Regions from separate parts of the Paenarthrobacter sp. TRD_SC_7 genome, predicted to be linked through region 2. Evidence: riboswitches for the same ligand, from Rfam matches in the RefSeq annotation. Region 2 holds a riboswitch; the other holds the start of a gene.
What was found. Region 2 has a riboswitch for cyclic di-AMP ahead of AC0J5Z_RS03595 (hypothetical protein). Riboswitches for the same ligand answer to the same signal wherever they lie in the genome.
Positions count from the first base shown of each region.

Region 1: another riboswitch for cyclic di-AMP. It lies ahead of AC0J5Z_RS17885 (M23 family metallopeptidase); the one in region 2 lies ahead of AC0J5Z_RS03595 (hypothetical protein).

Region 1 is NZ_CM149587.1:3,759,732-3,763,128, forward strand. It holds gene AC0J5Z_RS17880 (F510_1955 family glycosylhydrolase) at 1-588, shown strand, start outside; cyclic di-AMP (ydaO/yuaA leader) riboswitch at 1,250-1,421, shown strand; gene AC0J5Z_RS17885 (M23 family metallopeptidase) at 1,469-2,230, shown strand; partial or broken gene AC0J5Z_RS17890 (four-helix bundle copper-binding protein) at 2,290-2,695, shown strand; gene AC0J5Z_RS17895 (DUF2269 domain-containing protein) at 2,950-3,397, shown strand, end outside.
Region 2 is NZ_CM149587.1:712,003-715,399, forward strand. It holds gene AC0J5Z_RS03590 (PucR family transcriptional regulator) at 1-474, shown strand, start outside; gene AC0J5Z_RS03595 (hypothetical protein) at 665-2,029, opposite strand; cyclic di-AMP (ydaO/yuaA leader) riboswitch at 2,032-2,178, opposite strand; gene AC0J5Z_RS03600 (ATP-dependent DNA ligase) at 2,453-3,397, shown strand, end outside.

The DNA of each region.
Region 1 (3,397 bases), 1.6 Mb from region 2:
GGCGTGTTCTACGCCTCCGGTCACCCCGGCCCGGGCTCTGACCTGCCCAACCCCCTCGGTCTGCTCAAGTCCACCGACGGAGGACAAACCTGGGAGAAACTCTCACGGCAAGGCGAATCCGACTTCCACGCCCTGACCACCACCAAATCCGGGATCGTCGCCTTCGACGGGGAACTGCGCAGCAGCCCCGACGGGAAAACCTGGAACACCGTAGCGGCCATGTTCGCCCCCGCAGTCCTGGCCGGACACCCGGACAGCGACACCATACTGGGCACCACCACCGAGGGAATCCAGCGCTCCACCGACGGCGGGGCAACCTGGACCCTGGATAAGACCGGACCAGTGATTCAGTACGCCGCATTCGCCAACCCGGACGAAGCGGCAGGCGTCGCCCCTGACGGGACCACCTACTACTCGGCGGACGCCGGCAAGTCGTGGACCAAGAAAGGACGGATCGACGGTGAAGTTCTAGCCATTGCGGCCCTCAAGGGCGCCGACGGGAATCCCTGGATCTGGGCTGCCACGCCCGAAGGGATCGTTGTCTCCACCGGTGGAGGCACGAGCTACCGCCCCGCCGACGCCCCCTGACACGGGCCGACGGGGGTCGATTCCGACCGGGACCTCCGCAAGGAGGTCTCTGTCGGATTCCCCTGACCAATGCGTTCCTGGCCGCTGCTGAAACTATGGCCGCGCCGGCGGCGCTGCCGCTTGCCGGGTACGTATCGCCCTTCCGGCTTAGGGCTTTTCCGAAGTGACCTCTGAAAGGAGGAAACCTCGCCCAACAAGGGCAAGGATCCCTGCCCCGACGACGGCGACCAAGGGCGCCTTGCTGTCGTCGGGGCCGGTAGTCTGCGTCGGTGCAGTGGGCTGCGGAGGAGTTGTGGATTCCGCCTGTGTGGGTGCCGCGTCGGAGGCCGTCGAGAGAGTCGTCAGGTCCTGCCCGGAGTTGGCCGGGGCTCGGGCTGAGTCACACGAAGATATCGGGCCCGGAAGGTGCGACCTTACCCCCGCGTATGCCCTGGGTTTAAGGCCATCTACCGCATCCCGCCGCAGGGTGTGCCTCCACTTTGGGTGTCGCCATGCATCGCGCTTCACGGTATACGCCATAGTCGACGAAACGGCACGACTCTTGATGGACACGCCAATCCCATGGTAACGAAATTGTAACTTCTTACTCCTTTTGGTTAGTCTTGGATTCGTACATACCCGCCATGGGTATGCTGGCCCGTTTCGCCAAACCCCGTCGGCGGTCCATGACTTTCTAGATCCAGGCGGGGGCGGAGGACCCAACAGCGGTGCGCGTAGCACCTTGGGGTGAAGCCGGCCCTGCGATTGCCCGCCCATCGGCGGGGCAGCGGGGCGGGCCGGACAGTCCACTCGTCCGAATCCGACAGCTAACTTCGCCGGCGCCGAGAGGACCCCCGCATTGCATTTCCGTTCCCAGCACCGGCGCCGTCGCGCCGCCCCCATGTCAACTCCCACCAGCCCTGGCCGTGGGACCGCTTATCATCTTTCTTCGCTGCTTAACCGTGGCCCTCGGTTCGGTGCAGCGGCGGCAGCGACCGGCCTGATCGCCGCCTCTGTCTTATCCGCCGCGCAAGCGGAGCCCGGGAGATCTGGCGCTGCACCGAACCTTGTCCCGGCCGCTGAACCAGTCTCGGCCGCGCAGCCGATGATCGGCGCCGAAGCAGCGGCTTCCCTTTCTTTTGACCGCCCGCTCGTCGGTTCGCAGGCGGCGCCTGCTCCGGTGGCCGCCCCGCCAACAAAGGTAGAAGCAGCCCCGGCGGCTGCCGCCCCAGCCCCCGTGGTTGTCCCCCAGGCCCCGCCGGCTGAGTCTGCTCCCGGCCTCCGGGCACCTATGGCTTCGGTCAACGTCAGCTCACCCTTCGGCCTCAGGGTGAATCCGCTGACGGGAGCAACCGGAGAATGGCATACCGGGATCGACCTGACCGGAGCGTGCAGCACTCCGGTCTTCGCTGCCGGGCCAGGGACCGTCGTGGAGGCGGGCTGGAGCCAATACGGCGGGGGCAACAGGATCGTCGTTGACCACGGTAACGGACTGAAAACCACGTACAACCACCTGGCCAGCATCGGAGTCTCAGTCGGACAGGTCCTCGCCAAAGGTGCCCAGATTGCCGGGGTGGGGACGACGGGCAACTCCACCGGATGCCATCTCCATTTCGAGGTCATGGTGAACGACAAGACAGTGGATCCTGGAACGTTCATCTGAGCCGACAGTTCACCCCCGGCGGGCCGGCCGCTTCATGACCTGTGTGAGGAGCAGAGCCCATGAGCCACCGTATCAGCGCGATGATCGATGCCCACCCAAGAACGTCAGGGCTTGTGGACAAGGAGAAAGTTGGCTGAGTGTATTGCTGCCTGCTTCGAATGTGCCCAAGTATGTACTGCCTGTGCCGACGCGTGTCTTAGTGAGGAAATGGTCGCCGATCTGGTCGCCTGCATCCGCACCGACCTCGATTGCGCCGACATCTGCGCCGCGACCGGCACCATCCTCAGCCGCCAAACCGCCACCAACACCGACATCGTCAGGGCAATGCTCGAAGCGTGCCGGACCGCGTGTGGCGTCTGCGCCAAGGACTGTGAACAGCACGCGGAGATGCACGGGCATTGCACGATCTGTGCCGTGGCGTGCCGCCGTTGCGAGAACGCCTGTGCCTCCCTTTTGGAGACTCTCACATTACCGCTGGCACCTCTCAGGACTAGCAAACGCGCAGGGAGTTTTCTGCCATGGTGGGTTAGAGGGCGGAGGTTTGCGGTTGCGGCCGCAATCCGGCCATGGTGATTCCGACGAGCCGCAGCGCGGCACCAGCGTGACGGCACCCGGCTCAGCGGCCGGACAGGCTCCGGCTACCAGCCCTGGGATAGGTCACTGATGGTTCTTAGCTCTGCTCCCGGAAGTTCCTACTGACCCTTCACGTCCTTTGCTCCTTGGGCTGGATTGGCGCGGTCGCTGTTTTCGTCGTCCTCGACATTGCGAGCCTCAGCGGTGACAGCCCCGAGCTAGGCCGCCTGCTCTGGCTTGCCCTGCAAGCCACAGTCTGGTCGCTGCTCATCCCTTTGGCCCTGGGGTCCCTGCTGACCGGAACGGTCCTGGCACTTGCCACCCGGCGGGGACTCTTCCGCCACTACTGGGTTCTCCTGAAGCTCGCGCTCACCCTCATCGCCACAGTCGTCCTGGTCATGTATACGGATACCATCGAGCCGCTGGCGGACATAGCTAAATGCCCTGTCATGGCCGGCGCGCAAATGCCTTCACCGTTGCTGCACACCAGCGGAGCACTCGTGGTGCTTCTGCTGGCAACCATTCTGGCCGTCTATGAACCGCCCGGCATGACAAGCTACGGACAAAAGAAGCGCCGGACACGACTCCAACAAG
Region 2 (3,397 bases):
CTTGCGAAGCGCGCTGGCCGCAAGGTGGACAGGGTGATCCTGGGCATCAGTGAACCCTTCCAAGTCATCCGGCAGCTATCGGGGGCTTATCGTCAATCGAAGGTTGCTGCGCAAGCGGCCGCAGTGGACCTCCCGCTAGGTGAGCTCGTGGACAGCCGGAGTGTTGGTGTCTACCAGCTCTTTGATCGCCTGCTGGCGCCGGGTGGCTGGGATGACACGGGATCGGTGCATTTTCTGACGCTGGAGGACCAGGACAAGAACGGCGAGCTTCTGCCCGTCCTGGAATTGCTCTATGACAATGATGGCTCGGTTCAGGACGTCGCCGCCAAACTTCACCTCCACAGGAGCAGCATCTACAACCGACTCGGCCGGATCCGCCAACACATCGGTGCTGATCCGTTGAGTGGCGCGATCCGGCTCGAGTTACATGCCGCCCTGAAGGCGCGGCGTTGGGCCGGGCGGCCGCGGATCTGACGCCAGAAACTAGACGCCACAAAGGAGGCAGGCACCCGGGTGCCTGCCTCCTTTGTTGTGATGCTTTACGAGCGCCTCAAGCGCTGGCAGCTCCAGCGTCCCATCCGGCGACGGAACGTGGCAGTCCGGCTGCTGCTGCAGTGCCGGCCATGCCACCCCACATGGCTGGAGGTACGGGGCAGGCGCGTGCTCACTTGAGGACCTGCTGGGCTGCATCCAGGATGCTTTGAAGCCCCGATTCCGTGGGCTGCGGCGTGGTGGCGGCATTCGGCTTGCCCGGCCGCGGCTTGGAGGTCTGCGTTGCAGTCTCCGTTGGTGTGGGAGTCGGCGTCGGCGTGACCGTCGGGGTCGGCGTAGGGGTCGGGGTCGGCGCAGGCGGCGTTGTGATGGTGTCCGACGGCACCTCGCTCGGCGCAGGAGCCGGCTGGGTGGGGATCGGGCTGGTCACGCCAGGAACGGCCGGGACGGAAGAGGGTGCGGCTGACGGAACCCATACCGGGTCCGCGAGTGAGACCTGCGGGGTCGCAGTCGACGACGGCGACCCTGCCGCGGGCGCCTCCGCTACCGTTGCCGGTTGCCCGGCTTCCGAGGACGCCGTGGCCATTGACGAGGCTGATGGCGACGAAGCCGTGGAGTACGAAGCCTTGGGCGCGGGAGACGCCGAAGTCGAGGTGCGATCATCGCTCCCGCTGGCCTCCTGCGCTGGAGTCTCCCGGCCGAAGAAGGGCAACTCCAGGGCCTGCCCCAGCGTCCCGGCCGTCAGCACAAGGCCAAGCGCCCCTGCAACCACGGCCATGCGCTGGCTCATGTGCTTGACCGACGCTGCTTTTCGAAGGGCGGAGTGAGGTTCGCGGCCAAAGGAGGACGTCGGTCCGAAGCTGGACCTGCCAGCTGTGGGTGCGGCAGCCTGCTTCCGAACATCCTTGCGGCTTGCCAGTGCTGCCGACGCCGTTGCCGCGGCAGCAACCTGCGCGGGGGACTTGCCCCGCGGTGACTCGGCCGGTTCGGGTGTGCTCGCGGATTCTTCGCGGGCAGACACCACGGGAATGGCCGCCGTGGCGGGTTCCGGCGTTGCAGGCTGCACCACTTGAATAGCTGCGGTTGCGGATTCCTGGGTGCCGAACTCCTGCGAACCCGGCTCCATGCCAGCCGGCTGCACAACGGGGATCGCCGCGCTAGGGGGTCCAGGCGTGGTCGACTTCGGAGCTGCCGCCTGCGTATTGGAGATCGCAGCCGTGGGGATCATTGCAGTTGCGGAATGCTCAGTCGCGGACGCCTCGGCAAGGGATTCCTCGGGCGCGATCACAGCCCGGGCTGCCCTCTCCCGCTCGGCCGCACGAACCGCCGCACGCGTCGCGGGCGCCGCGATGGTGGGCAGGGCCGCAGTGGCGGGTTCCGGCGTCGTGCCTGTGCTAATTGGATTTTGGGGCGCAGCGGCGGAGTCCGCCGGTGCGTTGGTGGGGAATCCGCTGGGTTGGGCCCGACGGCGTCCGGTTGGCTTGGTGCGCTCGCCTTCATTGTGGGCGCGGCGCGGCTGATCCATGGTTGGGGACATGGTGGTTGCCTCTCAACGCCTTCGAGGTTAGCTGTCGGGTTCGGACGAGGCCGTCCGGCCGCCTAAGCGGCTTCACCCCGAGGACTTGGATACCAAGCCCGGGAACTGTGGGTCCCCCGCCTCTGCCGCGGGTCTGGCGGATCCCGGATTGCGGCAGAGCTCGGCGTCAATCCGGAAGCGGCCCAGCGGAGATACGGGTCGCCCTACGACGGTACATGAGCCGGAAAGTAAAGTCACATTAATGTAACGGGCGGTAGGCCTGCCCAAGCGATGGGGTTCTATGACTTAGGCTTCGGGGCCGGCGCGGGAGCCGGTAGCTCGTACTGGATCTTCTGGATCTGCACGGCCTGGTGGGGCCAACACGAGGAAGATATCCATGGCCTGACACTAGCTTCGCGGTGCACCGGCAGGTAGACATTGTCTATGGACCTGCCTGTGATGCCACCCGTCTCGCCCATGCTCGCCAAATCCGTTCCGGCCATCCCCGATGTTGGGCACTACGAGCCCAAATGGGACGGCTTCAGGACGATCGTCTTCAAGGACGGCGATGAGATCATCCTGGGCAGCCGCAACGAGAAGCCAATGACCCGATACTTCCCGGAAGTGGTGGATGCCCTACGGAAGAACCTCCCGGACAAATGCGTGATCGACGGCGAAATCGTCCTGATCGAGGGCAGCAGGCTGGAGTTCGAGGTTCTGCAGCAGCGGATCCATCCCGCCGACAGCCGGGTCAGGATGCTTGCCGAGAAGACCCCGGCTTCCATGATCGCGTTCGACATTCTTGCCTTGGGCGACGAAAACCTCATGGACAGGCCGTTCTCAGAGCGCCGCGCGCTTCTGGAACGGGCACTCGCCAAGGCAGAGCCTCCCGTGTATGTGACCCCCGCGGTGACGGATCTCGAACGGGCGCAGGAGTGGTTCGTGCAGTTGGAAGGCGCGGGACTGGACGGCGTGCTGTCCAAGCCGCTGAACGGGACCTATCAACCCAACAAACGCCTGATGTTCAAGACCAAACACGAGCGCACGGCGGATTGCGTGGTGGCCGGATTCCGCTGGCACAAGACCGCCAAAGTTGTGGGGTCGATGTTGCTCGGCCTTCATGACGACACTGGCCGGCTGCATCATGTGGGAGTGGTGGCATCGTTCCCCATGGCCCGCCGGGAGGCTCTGGTCGCAGAGCTGGAGCCATATCAGATCGAACTCAGCGAGCACCCGTGGGGCGAGTGGGCCAACCAGGACGACGCTGCCGGCGGTTCACGCATGCCCGGCGCCCAAAGCCGGTGGAGCGGGGGCAAGGATTTCTCCTTTGTGCCCCTGCGCCCCGAACTCGTTATCGAGGTGGCCTACGACTACATGGAAGGCGACAGG